DNA from 3 places in the Crossiella cryophila genome. Region 3 is predicted to be linked to each of the others. Evidence: riboswitches for the same ligand, from Rfam matches in the RefSeq annotation. Region 3 holds a riboswitch; each other region holds the start of a gene.

Region 1 (3,544 bases), 590 kb from region 3:
CCTGTTGGGAGCCGTAGAAGCTGCGGCCGTTGCCGGCGCACTCGACGAAAGCGGTGGTCGTCTCGGCGGGCATGCCGAGCAGGTCCTCGTAGCTGAACTCGACTGGCCGGTCCCTGGTCGGTGTGCCGTGCAGGCCGGTGCCGAACAGGCGCAGCCGCCAGGTGTGTGCGTCGATCCGGGGGGTGCCGGTGTGGTTGCGGACGAAGAAGCGGTCGTTGGGCACCAGGTGGCCCTGGCCCCTCATGGCCTCCCAGCGCATCTCCGCGTTGGTGCCGTGCGGGATGAACAGCTCGGGCGGCAACGGTTTGACGATGGTGGCCTGGCGCTCGCCCGCGACGGCCAATCCGCCCGCGGTCGCGGACAGCGCGGCGGCCGCGCCCAGGCCGGCGGTCAGGCGGAGTAGGGCGCGGCGGGACAGGCCGGCCAGGCGTTGCCGGTCGTAGGCCGCCTCGTCCGTCAGGTCGCGATGGGACATTGGGTCAGTATTGGCTGGTCCGGGGCGTGAAAAGACCAGTTGCCCGGAGGGCCACCCCATCGAGCCGACTCCGGGGAGAAGCGGGAGATCGGCCGTGGCGGACAATCGATGCACTGGGAACGGCGAGGAACGGGGTGCGGGTGCGGCGGGTGGTCGAGGTGGTCGGGATCGGGGCGGGCGATCCGGGGCAGATCACGGTGGAGGCGGTGGACGCGCTGCGGCGCGCCGATGTGGTGTTCTTCCTGGACAAGGCCGGGCAGGCGCGCGAACTCTCGGACCTGCGCCAGGTCATCCTGGACACCCACGTGCCCGGCGGCGGCTACCGGGTGGCTCGGGTCGAGGACCCGCCCCGGCGGCGGGACGGCGACGGGTATGTCGAGGCGGTGGCGGACTGGCGGGCGCGGCGGGTCGAGCTGTGTGCCGAGTTGATCGCCGAGCACCTGGGGCCGACCGAGACCGGGGCGTTCCTGGTGTGGGGCGATCCGGCGCTCTACGACAGCATCATCGCGGTGGTCGAGGGGGTGCTGGCCGGGGGCGCGGACTTCGAGGTGCGGGTGCGGCCGGGGATCAGCAGCCTGTCCGCGCTGGCCGCCCGGCACCGGATCACCTTCAACCAGATCGCCGGTGCGGTGCAGATCACCACCGGACGCCGGCTCGCCGACGGCTGGCCCGAGGGCGTGGACGATGTGCTGGTGATGCTCGACGCACACAACACCTTCCTCGAACACCTTGACGAACCGGGCGCGACCATCCATTGGGGCGCCTACGTGGGCACCGCGGACGAGATCCTGATCGCCGGACCGCTGGTGGCGGTGGCCGAACAGATCGTGGCGAGCAGGCAACGTGCCAGGGACGCCAAGGGGTGGATCATGGACTCCTACCTGCTGCGCCGTTCTGCCGGTGGAGTCTAAGGAAAATCCCAGATCCTGAGCGTTGCTCCCACGGTGCGCTACGCTCGCGAGGCTGGTGGTTCGCCCGGCCGTTGAACGGCTTGGCGAGGCAAGAGGGAACCCGGTGCGAATCCGGGACTGCCCCGCAGCGGTGAACGGGAACGAAAGCCGTCATCAAGCACTGCGCGCGAGCGTGGGAAGCGACGGCCGGTAGGAGCGAGCACGGCGCCCGTGAGTCCGAAGACCTGCCACTGGTCCGTGAGCCCGCCGGGTTCACGGTGGTCCGGAAGCCTCTCGGGTGGGCTTGTGCGGACGCGGCCTCGTGCCGCCCGCCGGCGTGCCCTGGGATCAATCCGGACTCCTGCACGCTCGCGAGGAGAGAGCTTGTGACCAGCGGTATCGGCGCCACCGTCCTGGGCTATCCGCGGATCGGTCCGCGCCGGGAACTCAAGCGCGCGGTGGAGCAGTACTGGGCGGGCCGCATCGGCCGCGACGCCCTGCTCGCCACCGCCAAGGAGTTGCGCACTTCCACCTGGCTGGAACTGCACGACGCGGGGCTGGATTCGGTCCCCTCCAACACGTTCTCCTTCTACGACCAGGTGCTGGACACCGCGGCCCTGGTCGGCGCGGTCCCTGCGCGCTACCGCCAGGACAACGACCTGGACACCTACTTCGCCGCCGCGCGGGGCACCGATGAGGTGCCGCCGCTGGAGATGACGAAGTGGTTCGACACCAACTACCACTACCTGGTGCCCGAGATCGACCAGGACACCGTGTTCTTCCTGGCCGGTGGCAAGCCGATCGAGGAGTACCGGGAGGCCAAGGCGCTGGGTGTGGACACCCGCCCGGTGCTGCTCGGCCCGGTCACCTTCCTGCTGCTGGCCAAGGGCGCTGACCCGCTGGCCCGGCTGGACGACCTGCTCGCGGTCTACGTGGAGCTGCTCGGCGCGCTGGCCGCCGAGGGCGTGTCCTGGGTGCAGTTCGACGAGCCCGGTTTCGCCGCGGACCGCACCGAGGAGGAGCTGGCCGCGCTGGGCCGCGCCTACGAGCGCCTGGCCGCGGTGCCGAACCGGCCGAAGCTGCTGGTCACCGGCTTCTACGGCCCGCTCGGCCCGGCACTGCCGGTGCTGGCGGGCACCGACATCGAGGCCATCGCGGTCGACCTGGTGGCCGGTACCACCGAGGGCATCGCCAGCGTTCCGGCGCTGCGCGGCAAGACCCTGGTCGCCGGTGTGATCGACGGCCGCAACGTGTGGCGCGCGGACCTGCGCGCGGCGCTGGCCAAGGCGGTCTCGCTGCTGGGCGCGGCCGACGAGGTCGTGGTCGGCACCTCCTCCACGCTGCTGCACGTGCCCTATGACCTGGACGCCGAGACCGGTCTGGAGCCGGAGGTCCGCTCCCGGCTGGCCTTCGCCAGGCAGAAGGTGCGCGAGGTCGTGCTGCTGGGCCGCGCGCTCCGTGAGGGCGCCACCGGTGAGTGGGCCGACGAGGCCGTCCAGCCCACCGCCGAGCCGCGCCGGGACGACGCGGTGCGCGCCAAGGTCGCCGCGTTGCAGCCCGCGGATCGCCTGCGCGCGCCCTACGCCGAGCGGGCCGCCGCCCAGGACGCCAGCCTTGGTCTGCCGCCGCTGGCCACCACCACCATCGGTTCCTTCCCGCAGACCGGCGAGATCCGCACCGCGCGGGCCGGGCTGCGCACCGGGGACCTCACCCAGGCGCAGTACGACGAGCGGATGCGCGCCGAGATCGCCCGGGTGATCAAGCTCCAGGAGGACATCGGCCTGGACGTGCTGGTGCACGGTGAGCCCGAGCGCAACGACATGGTGCAGTACTTCGCCGAGCACCTGGACGGCTTCGCCTCCACCGAACTCGGCTGGGTGCAGTCCTACGGCTCGCGCTGCGTGCGGCCGCCGATCATCCACGGCGACGTCACCCGGCCCAAGCCGATCACCGTGGACTGGGCCACCTACGCCCAGTCGCTGACCAGCAAGCCGGTCAAGGGCATGCTGACCGGCCCGGTGACCATCCTGGCCTGGTCCTTCGTCCGCGATGACCAGCCGCTTGGCCAGACCGCCGACCAGGTGGCACTGGCGCTGCGCGATGAGATCGCCGACCTGGAGGCCGCGGGCATCCAGATCATCCAGGTCGACGAGCCCGCGCTGCGCGAGCTGCTGCCGCT
Region 2 (3,544 bases), 3.1 Mb from region 3:
GGTGGTCGCCGCCAGCGGGCGACGTGCGGGTGCACGCCGAGTTCGTCCAGCGCGGCCAGCAGATCATCGGCGGTGGGGCCCTCTGGGCGGGTGATGCCGTGGAAGTGCCGCCACAGCGGGTTGAGGTCGATCAGCGGGTGCCGGGTCGCGGTCTCCAGCACCACCTCGCGCCGGGCGGCCGCGGTGAGGGCGGCGATGAACGGGGCGAGGTCGGGCACGTTGAACACCACGTTGCCGCACACCACCACATCGGCGGCCCCGGCCCGCATGGCCAGATCCGGCCAGCGGCCGCGCAGCCCGCGCGTTGGCACGCCGAGGGATTCCGCGCTCTCAACGCAGGCGGCGAGCAGGTCGGCGTCGGCGTCCACCGCGGTGAACCCGGTGACCAGCCCGGCGGCCAGCAACGGCAGGCTGCTCGCCCCGGCCCCGGCGCCGATGTCCAGCAGCGACCCGGATTCCGCCAGCGCGGCCCTGGCCTGGTCGTGGGTGGCCCCGGCGGGTGCGGCGAGCTGGGCGGCGGCGCGGCGGCGGAACACCTGACGCGGCAACACCCACGGCGATTCGGCGGCCCCGGCCAGCACGTGCGCCGGGATGGCCCAGTCCGCGAGCTGCCGGGCCCAGCGTTGTTGTGCGGTGCTCACCGGGCAAGCATAGGGCCGGGGCCGCGGGCTCCTCGCCCCGCGGCCCCGGCCCGTTGATGCTATGCGGCCAGCGCCTGCGTGTCAGCCTTGCGCAGCTGACGGTCCAGCAGCAGGCCGAACACACTGGCCAGCACCGTCCACAGGGTGGCCAGCTGGATCAGCGAGTACAGCCGGAACTGCCAGAGCAGCGGGGCCGGGATGTCCGCCGGGATCGGGTCGTTGTTGGCGGGCAGCAGGATGACCACCAGCGCCAGCAGGACCACAGTGGACAGTCCGGTCAGCACGAGCCGGACCGAGCGGTCAAGACCCTTGCGGGCCAGGAAACGGTTGAACCACGGCGCCAGGTTGGCCAGCACCAGGCCCGCGACGATGACCGCCAGGTACAGCAGCGTGCGTTCCTCCACAGTGGACGGATCGCCGACGCCGGGCGGGTTGGCCGGGTACTTCAGGCCGGGCAGCAAGGAGATCGTCAGGAACCCGACCCCGCCCAGCAGCAACGCGCGGTCCAGGTCGGCCCGGCCGGGCAGCCGGTGGCGCAGCCGCGCGAAGGCGACCGCGAAGACCAGGCCGATGGCCAGCCCGATCACCACGGTGGCCAGCAGCCCGCCGACGAGCTGGGTGCCCCGGTCGAACAGCTCCTCGTGGTGGTCGCCCGCCGAGGGTTCGGCCGGGCGGGCCTCCTCCACGGCGAGTGCGGCCTCCAGGGGGATCTCGGTCAGGAAGTACTGCACCGCGGCGCCTGCCAGCCCGGCGATCACGCCGGCCAGCCCGCCGCGGAGCAGCGTGGACCCGAAGGTGGGACTAGTCATCTGCGGGTCCCCGTTCAGTGGCACGGAACGCCGAGCGCGTGGCGCCCGTCGTGCGCGAACTCGTGGATCAGCTCGGAGCTGTGCGCCAGCAGCAGACCGTTCTCCTGCAACAGGACGTACAGGACGATCAGCGCGGCCGCGGCGACCAGCCAGGACCAGGCTGGCACCGCGATGGCGGTCGGTCGATCGGGGGACGCGGCGGATGCCGACATGTTCTCCTCCATACCTCGTGGACGGTTCCGTGCGCGCCGCAGCCGGTCTCCTGGCTCCCGGATCATGGCCACGTCTCCTGCCTTCCCAGCCGGCGAACCGGCCAGTGGCCTTGATCGAGACGGGACTTCCCCGGTCACAGTGGCGAGGACCACGCCGGATTCGCACCGGCTTCCCGAACACTGCGGCCCAGTGACCGTAGGCCACCCGCCAGCGGCGCAGCCAGCTCTGAACGGGTCATCAGGATCACAATCAGGTGGCGATACGGCATTGCGCGGAACTTTCGTCGCGCCCAGACGTTCACCTGCTGGATCCCGGGGTGGGGGCGATCAGACGTCCGGGGCGATCCGGGTCAGCAGTGCGGCGGTGACGGGGTCGCGGGTGGCGGTGGCCGCGGTCATCGCGGCCAGCTGGTCGATCAACCAGTCGATCAGTTCCTCACGGCTGTGATCGCGGTCCTGCAACCAGATCAGCAGGGTGCCCTCGACCACCGCGACCCAGCAGCGCAGGGTCAGCAGCATGAACGGGCTCGGCTCGGTGACCCCGGTGACGTCCAGGATCTCCCGCACCGCGACGTGCCGGACCTCGTCGACCAGCGTGTCGGTGTCCCTGGTGGCGACCACGGATCCACTGCGCAGCAACGCGATGTAGGCGGTGGCGTAGGTGTCGGCGACGTCGACGAACACGCCGAGGGCGTAGCGGAGCTGATCGATCAGCGTGCCGGGCTCGCGCCGGGTCAGCCGGTCCACCAGCTCGTCCACCGCGGTGCGCAGCGCGGCCACGTGCACCTCGCGCAGGCTGCCGAAGTAGCGGTAGAACAGTGCTCTGGACACGTCGGCGTGGGTGATGATGTCCTCGATCGACACCAGTTCCGGCGCCCGGCTGCTGTACAGCTCCAGTGCGGCGCCGATGAGGTCCTCGCGGCGTTCGGCCGGGGACATCCGCCGTTTGCGCCGGGGCTGGCCGCTGGTCTCGGTCAGTTCAGTCATGTCCGGTTCATCATCACAGATCCAGGGTGAGCCGGGTGCGCCCGCGGGTCACGCAGATGCGCGCCTGGTCCGGTTCGTCGGCCGGATGGACGCGGTCCACTTCGCCGTCGAGCACCCGGACCCGGCAGGTGCCGCAGAAACCCTGCTGGCAGGAGTAGCCGACGTCGGGCAGCACGGCGCGGATCGCGGTCAGCGCGGAGACCTCGGCCGGCACCGGCACGGTGACGCCGGTGCGGCGCAGTTCGACCTCGAAGGGCGCGCCGCCCAGGATCGGCGGCGGGCTGAAGCGTTCGCTGTAGAGCGGCCTGCGCACCGGGACGGCCTGTTTGACCGCGGCCAGCATGGGTGGCGGGCCGCAGCAGTAGAGCACCGAGTCGCCGGGGTCGACCAGGTCCGCCGCGGTGGGTGGGCCGCCGTGCTCGTCGTCGGCGTGCACCCGCACCCGGTCGCCGTAGCGGGCCAGCTCGGCCAGGAACGGCAGGCTGGCCCGCGACCGTCCACTGTAGACAAGTCGCCAGTCCGCACCCGCCATGGCGGCGGCGTGCACCATCGGCAGGATCGGGGTGATCCCGATGCCACCGGCCAGGAACAGGTACCGCGGGGCACGCACGAACGGGAAGGCGTTGCGCGGGCCACGGATGCCCAGTTCGTCCCCGGCACGCAGTTCGTGCACCTCGCGCGAGCCGCCACCGCCGTCGGCGATCCGGCGCACCGCGATCCGGTAGCCGACCGAACGGTCGGTAGGGTCCCCGCACAGCGAGTACTGCCGTCGCTTGCCCGAGGGCAGGTGCACGTCCAGGTGGTGGCCGGGCTGCCAGGCGGGCAGCTGGACCCGGTCGACGGCGACCAGACGCAGGCTGACCACGTCCTCGGCCTCGGCCCTGACCTCGGCGAT
Region 3 (3,544 bases):
CGCCGCTGGCGAAGCCGACGATGACGATCCGGCCCTCGAAGGCGATGACCTTGGTGGAGGCGCGGAAGGAGTCGCCGCCGACCGGGTCGTAGACCACGTCCACGCCGCGGCCGCCGGTGAACTCCTTCACCGTGGCGATCACGTCCTCCTGCTTGCGGTCGATCACCAGGTCCGCGCCCAGCTGCTTGGCCACCTCGGCCTTGCGCGCGCCGCCGACCACGCCGATCACCGTGGCGCCCGCTGCCTTGCCCAGCTGGATGGCCGCGCTGCCGACCCCGCCTGCGGCCGCGTGCACGAGCAGGGTCTCGCCCTCGGCCAGCTCCGCCCGGCGGCGCAGGCCGAACCAGCCGGTCTGGTAGGCGATGTGGAACCCGGCGGCCTGCGCGTCGTCGAGGGACTCCGGCGCCGGGATCACCTCGTTCGCGTTGACTGTGACGTATTCGGCAAGTCCGCCGTTGGGCGGCGCGGGGGTGGCGATGACGCGATCGCCGACCGACCAGCCGGTCGCGCCCTCACCGAGCGCGACCACTTCACCGCAAAGCTCGACCCCCGGTGTGAACGGCAGTGGCGGGCGAACCTGGTACTGACCACGGCAGATCAGCACGTCCGGGAAGTTCAGCGCGGTCGCCCGGACCTTCACCAGCAGCTGGCCGGGGCCTGCCACCGGGTCCGGAACCTCGTCCAGCTTGAGCACATCCCGCGGCTCGCCCAGCTCGTGCACCCGCCATGCCCGCACTACACACCTCCACGCACCGTGATCGGTCAGCCCCCATCGTGTCATGTCTGCACGACACGCAAAACACGGCCATATTGGGCGCGCTTGCGCGGGGGACCCCTACATGTAGTATCCGTTCCGCTGATGGTTCACCGGGCACGCAAACGCCCGGTGAGGCAACAGGGAACCCGGTGCGACTCCGGGACTGCCCCGCAGCGGTGAGTGGGAACGACCGCCGTCACCGGCCGAGCGATCGAGCCGGTACAGCACTGGACGCCACGGTCCGGGAAGCGACGGCCAGTAGGAGACCGGCCTCGGCCGGCACGCCCACGAGTCCGAAGACCTGCCGTCAGCGGGCGCACCGACGGTGTGCCCGGTTCGCGGTCTCGTGGGAAGGCCGAGCGGACGACTGAGCGGCGTACCAGCGCCCCGGTCGGCCCTCGCCTGCCTCTGACTCCGCGGCCCATCGGCGCCGACGCTCGCGAGGAGAGACGACCTGTATGACCGCATCGCCTGCGAGCTGTAGCGAGCCTCAGAGCTAACGCCTCACCAAGCTTCCCCAGCGACGGCAACCGAACCCGCACCCGGGTGCTCGGTCGCCCGGCGCTGCCCTCGTCCGCCCAGCACACATTTTGGAGCAGCTTTCGTGTCAGTGCATTCGCCAGAGATCGCGCCGGGCGCGGTCACGGTGATCCGCCGCAACGGCGCGGTGTCCCCGTTCGAGTCGGGCAAGATCTCGGTCGCGATGACCAAGGCCTGGCTGGCCGTGGAGGGCACCGACGCCGGCGCCTCGCCGCGCGTACGGGAACAGATCGCCGAGCTGACCCAGTCGGTGGAACAGGCTCTGTTGCGGCACGCCGGTCCGGACCGGCCGCTGCACATCGAGCAGATCCAGGACCAGGTCGAACTGACCCTCATGCGGGCCGGGCACCAGAAGGTCGCCCGCGCTTACGTGCTCTACCGCGAGGAGCACACCAAGGCCCGCGCGGAGTCCACGCCCAAGGCCGCGCCGCAGTTCTCGGTGCGTCAGGCCGACGGCACGCTGGCCCCGCTGGACACCGCGCGGCTCGCGCTGGTGATCCAGGAGTCCTGCGCCGGGCTGACCGCGGTCTCCGCGGAGACCGTGCTCGCCGAGACCATGCGCAACCTGTACAACGGGATCAGCCCGGCCGAGCTGAGCGTGGCGCCGGTGATGGCCGCGCGCACCATGGTCGAGAACGACCCGAACTACTCCTACGTCAGCGCCCGGCTGCTGCTGGACAAGGCACGCGGTGAGGCCCTCGGCTTCCTCGCGGGCGAGGAGCGGGTGGCCAGCCACGCGCAGATGACCGAGCAGTACCCGGTCTACTTCGCCGAGTTCATCCGCCGCGGCGTTGAGCTGGACCAGCTCGACACCGAACTGGCCAAGTTCGACCTGGAGCGCCTGGGCGCGGCCCTGGTCGCCGACCGCGACCTGCAGTTCCAGTTCCTCGGCATGCAGACCCTCTACGACCGGTACCTGTTGCACAGCGACGAGGTCCGCTACGAGCTGCCGCAGGCCTTCTTCATGCGGGTGGCCATGGGCCTGGCGCTGCGCGAGGACGACCGCGAGGCGCGGGCGATCGAGTTCTACGACCTGATCTCCAGCTTCGACTTCATGTGCTCCACCCCCACGCTGTTCAACGCGGGCACCACCCGCTCGCAGCTGTCCTCCTGCTTCCTCACCACGGTCGGCGATGACCTGGAGGGGATCTTCCACGGCATCAGCAACAACGCGCTGCTGTCCAAGTACGCCGGCGGGCTGGGCAACGACTGGACCCCGGTGCGCGGTATCGGCGCGCACATCAAGGGCACCAACGGCAAGTCCCAGGGCGTGGTGCCGTTCCTCAAGATCGCCAACGACACGGCGGTCGCGGTCAACCAGGGCGGCAAGCGCAAGGGCGCGGTCTGCGCCTACCTGGAGACCTGGCACATCGACGTCGAGGAATTCCTCGACCTGCGCAAGAACACCGGCGACGACCGGCGGCGCACGCACGACATGAACACCGCGAACTGGGTGCCGGATGAGTTCCTGCGCCGGGTGCGCGCCGACGGCCAGTGGACGCTGTTCTCCCCGGACGAGGTCCCGGACCTGCACGACGCCTACGGCCTGGAGTTCTCCCGCAAGTACGCCGAGTACGAGGCGGCCGCCGACCGCGGCGAGATCCGGGTGTTCCGCCGGGTGCAGGCCAAGGACCTGTGGCGGCGCATGCTGACCATGCTGTTCGAGACCGGTCACCCGTGGATCACCTTCAAGGACCCGTGCAACCTGCGTTCCCCGCAGCAGCACTCGGGTGTGGTGCACTCCTCGAACCTGTGCACCGAGATCACCCTGAACACCACGATCGACGAGGTCGCGGTGTGCAACCTCGGCTCGGTCAACCTGGCCCAGCACATCACCGCCGACGGCATCGACCACGCCCGGCTGGAGAAGACCGTGCGCACCGCGGTCCGCATGCTGGACAACGTGATCGACGTCAACTTCTACACCATCCCCGAGGCGCGCCGGTCCAACATGCGGCACCGTCCGGTCGGCCTTGGCCTGATGGGCTTCCAGGACGCGCTCTACGCGCTGCGCCTGCCGATGGCCTCGCCGGGCGCGGTGGAGTTCGCCGACCGCAGCATGGAGGAGATCTCCTACTACGCGATCTCGGCCTCGGCCGAGCTGGCCGCCGAGCGCGGCGCGTACGAGTCCTTCCCCGGTTCGCTGTGGAGCAAGGGGATCCTGCCGATCGACTCGGTGCAGATCCTGGCCGACAACCGGGCAGGCGACCTCGCGGTGGACCGTTCGTCCACTTTGGACTGGGACAC

What was found. Region 3 has a riboswitch for cobalamin ahead of HNR67_RS21005 (ribonucleoside-diphosphate reductase subunit alpha). Riboswitches for the same ligand answer to the same signal wherever they lie in the genome.
Region 1: it holds a riboswitch for cobalamin, as region 3 does, so the genes downstream of both, metE (5-methyltetrahydropteroyltriglutamate--homocysteine S-methyltransferase) here and HNR67_RS21005 (ribonucleoside-diphosphate reductase subunit alpha) in region 3, are expected to answer to the same signal.
Region 2: it holds a riboswitch for cobalamin, as region 3 does, so the genes downstream of both, HNR67_RS33330 (CbtB domain-containing protein) here and HNR67_RS21005 (ribonucleoside-diphosphate reductase subunit alpha) in region 3, are expected to answer to the same signal.

What each region holds. Positions count from the first base shown of each region.
Region 1 is NZ_JACHMH010000001.1:5,278,189-5,281,732, reverse strand. It holds gene HNR67_RS23235 (sulfite oxidase) at 1-475, opposite strand, end outside; gene cobF (precorrin-6A synthase (deacetylating)) at 610-1,386, shown strand; cobalamin riboswitch at 1,426-1,632, shown strand; gene metE (5-methyltetrahydropteroyltriglutamate--homocysteine S-methyltransferase) at 1,752-3,544, shown strand, end outside.
Region 2 is NZ_JACHMH010000001.1:7,783,717-7,787,260, forward strand. It holds gene HNR67_RS33320 (class I SAM-dependent methyltransferase) at 1-641, opposite strand, end outside; gene HNR67_RS33325 (CbtA family protein) at 701-1,450, opposite strand; gene HNR67_RS33330 (CbtB domain-containing protein) at 1,465-1,662, opposite strand; cobalamin riboswitch at 1,686-1,862, opposite strand; gene HNR67_RS33335 (TetR/AcrR family transcriptional regulator) at 1,990-2,601, opposite strand; gene HNR67_RS33340 (PDR/VanB family oxidoreductase) at 2,663-3,544, opposite strand, start outside.
Region 3 is NZ_JACHMH010000001.1:4,690,929-4,694,472, reverse strand. It holds gene HNR67_RS21010 (NADPH:quinone oxidoreductase family protein) at 1-736, opposite strand, end outside; cobalamin riboswitch at 844-1,080, shown strand; gene HNR67_RS21005 (ribonucleoside-diphosphate reductase subunit alpha) at 1,368-3,544, shown strand, end outside.